Regions from separate parts of the Vagococcus hydrophili genome, predicted to be linked through region 1. Evidence: riboswitches for the same ligand, from Rfam matches in the RefSeq annotation. Region 1 holds a riboswitch; the other holds the start of a gene.
What was found. A riboswitch is a leader RNA that binds a small molecule or an ion and turns the genes downstream of it on or off. The one in region 1 is predicted to bind thiamine pyrophosphate.

Region 1 (5,284 bases):
TAGAATTATTCTTGTGAATTGTCGTGCCTTTTTTTGTTATTTATATGGTTTATATTTTCCTATTTGTAACTAATTTTTTGTAAAGGTCAAAATTAGACCTTCTTTTTTTAACCTTTTTAATCTTCTGTGATTCGGTTAATAATCACTAAGTAACATGCATTGATTTCTAATGAGGTTCTTTCTTCAATAACCCCATCATTCACTTCTATTTTTCTCATTTGAAAATCTGGTACTACAGATTGAAGTAGAAACTCTTGAATGTCTGTATCCATTTCAATCGTGCCACCAGCTTTTAACCATTGATTGTAAATCCCCCATGATTACTATCTAATAAAAATCGTTTCACTAAGTAGTTACCTTTCTTTAACTGATTAAACTTAAATATAGCTTCTTTTTTTGAAGTCTTCCACAAATTTTCATAAGCCGTATTAGCTGGATCAATGTAATAATAATTATAGAAAAGTAAATAGTAGGAATTAAATCGTTTGGTTAATATGTAGCGGTCCGTTTCACTAATTATTTGGTCTCCCACTCGCTCAAACAGAGTTAAAACAAAAAACAGAGGACGCCTTAATGGACCGTGTAAAAAGATAGATAAATTAGAATCTTGATTTCCGATATCTTGGCACAATTCACTTTCTAAATTAAGCCAAAAGCCAACGCCTTTCACTCTTGAAGATAACTGAACCAAAGACTTTAAAACAATTCCTGATCTAAAGAAAGTCCCACTCAAAACATGACTATCACTAGCAATAATATTCCATTCCGTCACTAAAATATCTGGCTGTCTTGAGATGCCTTGATAATTTGAAAGCCACAACAATAACTCATCTAATTTTTCAATAAACTCTAAATGATCTGATTCTTCCCGTTGACTTTTTAGGGCATAATCTCGGTAAGTAAAGGAAATAAAATGTGGCATTCTTTCCGTTTCAGCCATCCATTTATAGGCTTCTTTAAAGCACGTTTCTTCTTGATACGGATTGGTCACGCCTAAAAAACCTGTTGTAAAATTATTGTATAAAAAATCAAAAGCATAACGATAAAGTTCTTGGTAGCTAGCTAAAGAAATATCTCTTTCACTACTCAATTCCAAAAACCAGCCTGACTTAAAACTTGCTTCGAAATGAACATAACCTTGAATAACTTCTCTTAAATAAGCTAACTCTTTTTTCCAACTTTCCAGAGTAGTCTCTTTTTTTATCTCAAGAACAATCATTGGTTTAAGTCTCATTTCATTGATGAAACTAAACAAACGGTGGTTGTTAACATGTTTATCCATAATGACATAGTGCCTTTTATCAGACTCACTACACAAACCCGAAAAGCGAATATAGTCAAAAGGGATCTTTTCTTGTAATAACCTAATCTGATAACGAACGTCTTCTGAAATCCCGTTTTCAGCTAAACCAATATTAATAATTCGTTCTGGTTTCTTTAAAATTCCATAACTTTCTTTTTTTACATCTAATTGATATTGGCTAGGTAAATCTAAACTTTCTTTTTTCAAATTTTGATTTAACATGAATTGGGCGATAATCTGCAGCATTTCTTCTTTTGAAAAAATACTGTAATCCTCTGTCATCTCTCGATCAATTTTCAAGTCTTCTAATTTTGCTACTTCTTGCTTCCGGTAATTATGGGGTGTGATGCCATACTTTTCTTTAAACAATTTTGTAAATCGTTTACCCGTTGCAAAGCCATTATTTAAAGCAATGGTTAACACAGGAAGTCTAGAATTTCTAAGTTCTTCTACCCCATGTTTCAACCGAATATTATCCACATAATCCGAAAAATTAATACCTGTTTCTTCTTTAAAAAGTCTAGAAAGATAAGCTTCTGATAAGTACTCTTTTTGGGCGATATCTTTAAGTGAAATTCTTTGTTTATAGTACTCTTCCACGTACTCAATAATGGACATGATTTTCGGATGGTCACTCACTAATAATTGATTTTTTTTAACTGATTCTTCTATTAAAACAATCTTGTTTAAACCATCTAAAAACGAAAGTAAGTAAGTCATACTTTGAAACGGTCGATCTTTTGATTGGATATCAGAATACTCTAGGATTAAGCGAAACATCTTCTCAGATAATTTTTGTTTATCTTCTTCACTAAAATTTGCCAGTCTTTCATCACTAAAAAAAGGTCGCCAATCTTGACCAATCATTTTTTCGATTTCTGAAAAATAAAATGTTAAATGCAGTAATGAATTATGTTGCGTTGTTTGTTTTAAAACAAGTAACTCAGAACTGTTATTAATAACAAAGTTTCCTTCTTTTAATAAAAAGCTTGTTTGTTTATTTTTTTGACATAAAAAATCACCTTCTATGGCATAAAATAAACTAAATGAATGGCGATTGTTTTCATTCACCAATATCGAATTAACTTTAACTAATTGTGTGGCTAAACCTTGATGATATCCCATTCAAACCCCTCTTTATTTTTATATTTTCTATCCATAGTATAACGTTTTCTAATAATTACGCAAAACACTTTTTTAAGTCAATTGAGTTGACCGCTTACATTTTTTTGTGATACACTTCAACTACATTAGAATAAGCAGGGGAGGTCGTGTGACGGCCTGAGAGTAAGCTAAAGCTTAGACCCTTTGAACCTGTCGGTTAGAACCGTCGTAGGGAGTAATTAAGAGTACAAATCTGTATTTTTCGACAAGGTGAATTCATTTTCCTTGTCTTTTTTTATGCAAAAATTGAAACGAGGTGAAAAAAATAAATAAAAAAATACTCTACCCCATTATTAGCTTTTCAGTCATTATTTTACTTTGGGAAGGCTTAGGTCGAGCGTTTCATGTTCCACTATACGTTCTCCCCTTGCCCTCTCAAATTATTCAATCTTTACTAAGTGAAAAAGCAATTCTAATGAAGCATGCTTTGGTTACTACAAAAGAAGCTATCATTGGTTTAGTCTTAGCTGCTTTTTTAGCATTTTTCATTGCTATTTTGATGGACCGTTTTAAACAGTTACGTTTAATGTTCTATCCACACTTAGTTATTTCCCAAACCATTCCTGTCCTTGTGTTAGGACCAATTTTTTCAATTTGGTTTGGTTTTGGTTTAACGCCAAAGGTTCTCATTGTTATCCTAATGTGTTTTTTCCCAATTGTTGTGGCTTTTTCAGATGCTTTAAAAAATAGTAATCAAGAAAAAATTAATCTTTTAAAAACGTATGGTGCTAGTAACAAACAAATTTACAAAATGGTTAAAATACCTGAAGCGATGCCTGCATTTTTTTCTGGATTAAAAATTTCAGCGACTTACTGTGTTGGTGGTGCTATTGTTGGTGAATGGCTTAGTGCTTCTGCCGGTTTAGGTTACTACATGATTCGTGCAAAAAACGGCTATTTACTTGATAAAGTCTTTGCCACAGTTTTGGTCATAATGCTTTTAAGCTTAGTTCTTAATTTTTTAGTGTCTCAAATCGAAAAAATATTAATAAAAAAAAGGATGATTTCACGTGTTTAAATTTAAAAAAAGTTTAATTATAGGGATGTCTCTTCTAGGTTTATTTTTAATAGCTGGTTGTAGTTCAGGAAATAAGAAAGCAAGTAAAGATGAATTAAAGAAAGTAACATTGATCTTAGATTATCTACCTAATACAAACCATACTGGCATTTATGTAGCCAAAGAAAAAGGCTACTTTAAAGAAAAAGGGATTGATTTAGAGATTATTGAACCGGGTGAAAATAATACCAGTTTAGCTCTATTAGGTGCTGGAAAAGCTGATTTTGCCTTAAGTTACCAAGAAGATTTAACGTATGCTCAAACTTCAGATGCTCCCATCCCAGTTACAGCCATTGCCACAGTCTTGGAACATAACACTTCTGGCTTTGTTAGTTTAAAAAAAGACAACATTCAGTCTCCTAAAGATTTTGAAGGCAAAGTCTATGCTGGTTGGCAATCACCTAGTGAAGAAGCCATGCTTAAAGCTGTTATGACCAATGCTAATGCTGATTTTTCTAAATTATCGATTGTGGGAAATTCCGCAAATGGTGCCAGTGATTTAGGTAAAAATGTTAATCTAAAATGGTTCTTCGAAGGTTGGGATTTAACCAAAGCTAAGATGGATGGCTTTGATTTAAACTATCTACCACTGAAAGATTTAGATAAACGATTAGATTACTATACTCCGATTATCGTCACTCGTGATGAAACCATTGAAAAAGATTCACAACTTGTTAAAGATTTCTTATCCGCTTCTAAAAAAGGTTATCAAGATGCTATCAAAGAGCCTAAAGAAAGTGCCAAAATTCTTCACGAAGCAACGCCTGAGCAAGACTTAGAATTTTTAGAGAAATCGCAAGAATTCTTGTCTAAAAATTATACTTCTGACCCTAACAATTGGGGTGTCATGAAAGAAGAAGTTTGGACAAACTACACTGATTTTATGTTTGAAAACAAATTAATTAATCAAAAAATTGACTCAAACAAATTATTTACTAACGACTTTTTAACGAAGGATAAATAATTATGAACCAAATTATTTGTGAGAATTTAGGCTTAATTTATAAAAATCAATGGGTGTTCAAAGAGTTAAATTTTACGATTAACAAGAATGAATTTATTTCAATTGTTGGTCCTAGCGGTTGCGGTAAATCTAGTCTGCTTAATATTTTAGCTGGCACACTTGTTAGCTCATCGGGAAAAGTGATGGTCGATACTGAAGAAATCACTGGTTTAAATGCTCACTTTGCTTATATGCCACAAGACGATTTACTTTTCAACTCTAAAACTGTGGTTCAAAATATCTCTTTGTATCAAAAAATTCATAAACTAGAGATTAATCACGATCAAAATGAACAGCTTTTAAAAGAGTTTGGTCTATATGACGTTAAAGATAGTTACCCCGATGAGCTATCTGGTGGTATGAAACAACGCGTGGCTTTTCTTCGAACTGTTTTGGTTGACCGAGATATTTTATTACTCGATGAGCCTTTTGGTGCTTTAGACATTTTCACCCGCCAAACTTTACAAGATTGGTTAAAAAAAATTGCTAAACAGCTAAATAAAACCATTATTTTAGTAACTCATGATATTGATGAAGCCTTATATCTTTCTGACCGTATTTTTGTTATGGGAAATACACCAAGTTCTATCCTCTCAGAAGTGGATTTAACTGATCAAAATCAGACAAGAGAATGGCTCATCCAACAAGGTGAGTTGAAAGAGTCAATCTATAAAAAAATCAAACACACAAGTGAGGCATAAATTATGATTGACGCCCATTGTCATTTAGATGAGAATCAGACATTAATCGATTTACT
Region 2 (5,284 bases), 1.1 Mb from region 1:
CCTTCCGCTTTGTCTTTTGCTTTTTCTCCCTTTATTCCGGTACTTGGTACGAACGAAACCAGTCTTTGGTCTTTAGTGATTGCCTTAGTTCCGCGAATACTAACGGGTGTCGTCCCCTTTTACGTCTTTAAATGGTTACAAAAAAGAGAGCTTAAAACTAAGACGTCACTTTTTCTAGCAGGGGTTTCTGGGTCATTAGTAAATACGATTTTAGTTATGAACCTCATTTACTTTGTTTTTCAAGATGCTTATGCCACCGCTAAACAAATGGAGGTTGGTGCTGGACTTTATAAAGCAGTGCTTTCTGTCATCTTGATAAACGGCGTACCAGAAGCACTTGTAGCAGGAATTGCGACAAGCGCCGTAGCTTTTATTCTGCTAAAGGTCTACCATAAAAATCGGACTTAAGCATGACGTCTCTTCTGAAAACTGATGCTATTATTAAGACATCAACAAGACAGGAGAGAAATCAGATGAATGAAAAAAGTAGCTGGCTTCGCGTGATAGTCATTGCACTAATCATACTTGTAGGCCTAAAAGTATTACCTTTTATTGTCGGAATAGTAGCAGTTCTTATCAAACTCGCGATGGTCTTAGTTATTGTTTATTGCTTAACGCAATATTTTTCTAAATCATCACGACGATATAACTCCTATAAATAATTTAACGATGAGAAACACCCAATGATCCCCCTCATTGGGTGTTTTATTTTTTCTCAAGCATATAAAGTGACATTTTGTCACTTTATATGTAAACTACTAATTATCAGAAAAATAAAGGGGATTTTTTACATGAAAAAATTAGTACGAACAAGCATGACATATATGATTGCAGGGCTTGCTTCAGGATTATTTTACCGAGAATTTACGAAAATAAATGATTTCCAAGGAAAAAGTCAATTAGGTACACTGCACACTCACATTTTAATTTTAGGGATGTTTTTCTTCTTAATTGTTTTACTACTTGAAAAAGCCTTTAAATTAAGCGAGCACAAACACTATAAAAAATTCTACGCGCTTTACAATAGCGGTTTAGGAATCACGCTACTTATGATGCTGACTCATGGAATTATGACCGTTTTAGGTAAAGCTGATTCACCCATGATTGCCGGAATTGCTGGACTTGGACATATCTTCTTAACAATCGGTTTAGGATTTTTCTTTGCTGCTTTAATGGGGCAAGTTGGAAAACAGGAAAAAGCATAAAAAAACATCTCACGAAATTGATAATTCATTTCGTGAGATATTTTTATTCTTTTCTCATTTTCCGTAAATTTATATACATCGATCCGTAAATTAAAACCACGATGACCACAATAAAAATTGTTTTATTCGTGTTAGAAGCAAGTAACCCATTAACACTTGGTATATGTTGAACGGTTGGAATGAAATTTAGTAAAGCTAAACTTAAAATCGAATAGTAGTACTCCTTTTTCTTCTTTAAGAGAATCCACAACGCATAAATTACTAGACCTCCCCAAGTCAGAAATAAGCCTGTCATAGAAGGCACATGTATACTTAGCCAAAAACCACCTAAATAATTTGATACAAAAGTTAGACCAAAAAATAGAAAACTAATTAAGAAAACAATAACATACTCCTTTTTTTTACTCGCATTTGGTTTAAAGGTAAACTGATTCATCATTGAAAAGATAATCTTTACAAAGACCAAACTAATTAGTCCGTTAAATAATAATGCCAAAAAATTAATACTTGGATTGATTCTCGTTAAGCTGGAAAACAACGAGAACAGTGAGCTAATTCCAAAGACCATTAAGACTAATTTTATTCTTTTTTTACTATCTACAGTCGGTAATTGTTCCAGCAATTTATCTAACATTGGTTGCGGATTTTTCCCGAAAAAACTTTCTGCACTTTCACTGTTTTCTTGTGCTTCTAAGATATCTTGCAACAGCTCCATTAAAATCAGCTCTGTATCTAATTCCTCATGAAATAAAGATTTTGTTCTAATATAAATTAAGACTTTTTCATAATACTCTTTATTTTCAACCGTTAATTGTTCTCGCAACTGATTATTTTTTTCAATTAATTTTTCTTCTTTAGTCATCTTATTTTTCTCCCTCTTCTTTTAACATATGATTCACATTTTTGGTTAACTCTTGCCACTGCTCTTTGAATGAAATTAATCTTTCCTCACCCATTTGGGTTAATGTATAGTATTTTCGATCTGGTCCATCAGGAGACGGTTCCATTTCACCTTTGATTGCTTCTTGTTTTTCTAACTTTTGTAGTAAAGGATAAACCGTGCCACCAACAATATCATCAAATCCTGACTTTCTGAGTTCTTGTACTAATTCATAACCATAAATTTTTTCTTTTTGAATGATGGCTAAAACACAACCTTCGAGAACTCCTTTTAATAATTGCGTCTGCTTCACGTCACCCCTCCTAACTAGTTTGTTTTACATAGTAGTTGTAATATAGCAAATTTTAACTAGTATGTAAAGCAAACTAGTTAAAATAATAAACGTGCAGCCAAAATAACTGCACGTCTTAATCTATGGTATAAAAATTTTAGGACTCTTTTTAGCTAGTAACAACACAATTGCATAGGTTGCTAATGACGTTAAAACTGCACTTGTTCCATTGATTACTAATGAATAAGTCACTGGACTTAACCCCCATAGCGCGTATTTCCCCCAGAAAATAACCCCTGCTAAAAAATGACAAACATAACGCGCCAAGGTTCCTACTACGGTTCCCATTAAAAGTGTCAGCCAAACTTTTCCACTTTTAGAGCGCAGTTCTTTTTGTAATTGGACATGAAATAAGCCAGCAAACCCAATAAATGTATAGGCTAATAAATACTCAATCAACGCTTGAGACACAGTTAATATATAGGCTTTCCCGAGCAGAAAATGTAGTAATCCCCAAATCAAACCGCTATATAAGCCCGGTTTAAATCCCCTTCTTAAAGAGTAAACGATGATGGGTAGCATGCCGATAGAAATCGAGAAACCCGGTCCAAACTTGAGCGGTATAAATGATAATGCCATAGCAAATGCTGCGGCGATTGCTCCTTCTAACCAACCTCTTGATGTTGATGATTGCATAATAAAAACTCCCTTTCTATTGTAGTGTCACTGACCATACAACAAAAGAGGAGTAAAAAGATATTTTCACTCCATCACAATTCCTACGTTTGTCCTAACAAATTCAGGTTCGAGGGTTTAGAGTAAATACATACTCAATCTCAGCTAATGCTCCCCTTTGCGATGGTAACAGTATTTAGTTTTATTACATAACGAGTATCTCATTGATACTAATTATCGTCAATGAGTTAATACGTGCGTTATTTCAAATAACTATTTTAAAAATAAAAAAACAAGACTAATCGCTATCAGTCTTGTTCTAATAATATTATTTAACTGTAACACTAACTGTTTGACGTCCAAATTGACGACATTCTTCAATGGTATTAAAGTGTAAATCAATACGATTACCTTTAATATCGCCACCAGTATCTCCTGCTACGGCAATTCCGTAACCTGATACTTCAACCACAGATCCTAATGGGATTGTATTTGGATCAACCGCAATCACACGAGAATTTTTACGTAAATCAATACCAGTTGCTGTAAAGTAGCTTAAACCAGGTTGTGTATATGAATAACCTGTTGCTTCCATTTGCATTGAGTTACCGCCACCAGTACTTGGTTTAGTTGGTTGTTCTGGTGTCGTTGGTGGTGTTATATTGACTGACTCTTCTGTTGTTTCTGAAGTATTATTTTCTTTTACTTCACTAGAAGATGTATTAGTTTGTGTTTGTTGTTTCTTAGCAGCACTTGCTTCGATTTCTTTACGGTTAGCTACTTCTGCTGCCGCTTTCTTGGCTTGCGCTTCTTTAACCACTCGTTCATTAGATAATTTCTCTAATGCGGCTTGATTATTACTTAGTTCTGTTTTTAAAGATGACACATCTTTTTCTAAAGTGCTTGCTTCTTGTTCCATTGACGTTTGTTTTTCAGTCAACGTTGTTTGATTTTCTTCCAAACTTGTTTTTAATTCATCTAACTTTTCTTTATCTTCAGCTAGTGAATCAACTTTAGATTTTTCAGCACCTTGTAAAACTGTCATAGCATACGCACGGTTGAAGAAATCTGAGATATTTTCAGAAGATAACAAGGCATCTACTAAATTGAAAGATGAACCATTTGATTGGATGTTTTGCATACGTCCAGCCATCGCTTCTGTTCTTTTAGTAATACTTGCTTCTGTTTTTTCTATATTTTTTTCTGTATCTTTAATAGTCGCTTCAGTTTCAGAGACTTCTGATTTTAAAGTTTCTACTTCTTGATATTTTACGTTAACTGATTCTAGTGCTTTATCTATTTTATTACTGATCACAGTGCTTTCTTTTTTGACTGCTTCTTCGCTAGATGCAGCTAAAGATAGAACTGGTGACACTGACAAAGCCACAACAGATAAAAGCATTACGGATAACCCTTTTACTTTCAACAACGACAACACCTTTCATTTATACCGTCCAATTTAATTCTTCACTAATTATACAAGAAGAGCACCCACTCTTTGTAACAATCTCTTTACAAATTATTACAGTTTGAGCTAAGCTATACATAATCATGTAACAGTTAGGAGTTTTACTATGACAAAACAAATTTACTTTGCTAGCCCACTTTTTTCAGATATGGAACGCAGATATAACGACTACCTTGTAAGTAACATTCGTAAAAAATACCCAAATGAACAAATTTATGTTCCTCAAGAACAAGGTGATATTAATGATAAGGAAAGTTATGCTGATTCAATGATGATTGCTAAATATGATACTGATGCTTTGTTAAATAGCAAATTAGTCGTTGCTGTTTTAGATGGTGCGAGTATTGACGTTGGTGTGGCTTCAGAAATTGGTGTGGCTTATCAAGCAGGTATCCCTGTCCTTGGTTTATTCACTGATTCTAGACAACAGGGAGCAACAAACAAGCAAAAAATTACAGCACTTAATGACGTCGCTGAATCTCAATTTCCTTACGTTAATTTATATACTGCCGGCTTAATTAAACTAAACGGGCAAATTATTAATAACGAACAAGAGTGGCTTGAGGTAATTGAAACGTATCTTTAATATTTTTTCACAGATTGATTGTATAACTTTTGGTTATGCGACCAATCTGTTTTTTTATAAATTAAGCTAAGGCACTTCCTTTTAAAAAAAGGTACTCTGGCGTACAATATGACTAGTTATAAAAAATTTCAGAAAGGATGCTTCTATGATTTCACTTTTACATTATGCTAGTAAGTAT

Region 2: another riboswitch for thiamine pyrophosphate. It lies ahead of thiT (energy-coupled thiamine transporter ThiT); the one in region 1 lies ahead of G7082_RS13480 (ABC transporter permease).

What each region holds. Positions count from the first base shown of each region.
Region 1 covers NZ_CP049887.1:2,741,117-2,746,400, forward strand. The annotation lists gene G7082_RS13470 (hypothetical protein) at 117-272, opposite strand; gene G7082_RS13475 (helix-turn-helix transcriptional regulator) at 293-2,428, opposite strand; TPP riboswitch at 2,555-2,659, shown strand; gene G7082_RS13480 (ABC transporter permease) at 2,724-3,485, shown strand; gene G7082_RS13485 (ABC transporter substrate-binding protein) at 3,478-4,488, shown strand; gene G7082_RS13490 (ABC transporter ATP-binding protein) at 4,491-5,228, shown strand; gene G7082_RS13495 (TatD family hydrolase) at 5,232-5,284, shown strand, end outside.
Region 2 covers NZ_CP049887.1:800,348-805,631, forward strand. The annotation lists gene G7082_RS03890 (ECF transporter S component) at 1-408, shown strand, start outside; gene G7082_RS03895 (DUF2871 domain-containing protein) at 792-1,205, shown strand; gene G7082_RS03900 (DUF1129 family protein) at 1,249-2,067, opposite strand; gene G7082_RS03905 (PadR family transcriptional regulator) at 2,069-2,398, opposite strand; gene thiT (energy-coupled thiamine transporter ThiT) at 2,519-3,073, opposite strand; TPP riboswitch at 3,137-3,240, opposite strand; gene G7082_RS15100 (3D domain-containing protein) at 3,381-4,481, opposite strand; gene G7082_RS03920 (nucleoside 2-deoxyribosyltransferase) at 4,627-5,106, shown strand; gene G7082_RS03925 (ABC transporter ATP-binding protein) at 5,252-5,284, shown strand, end outside.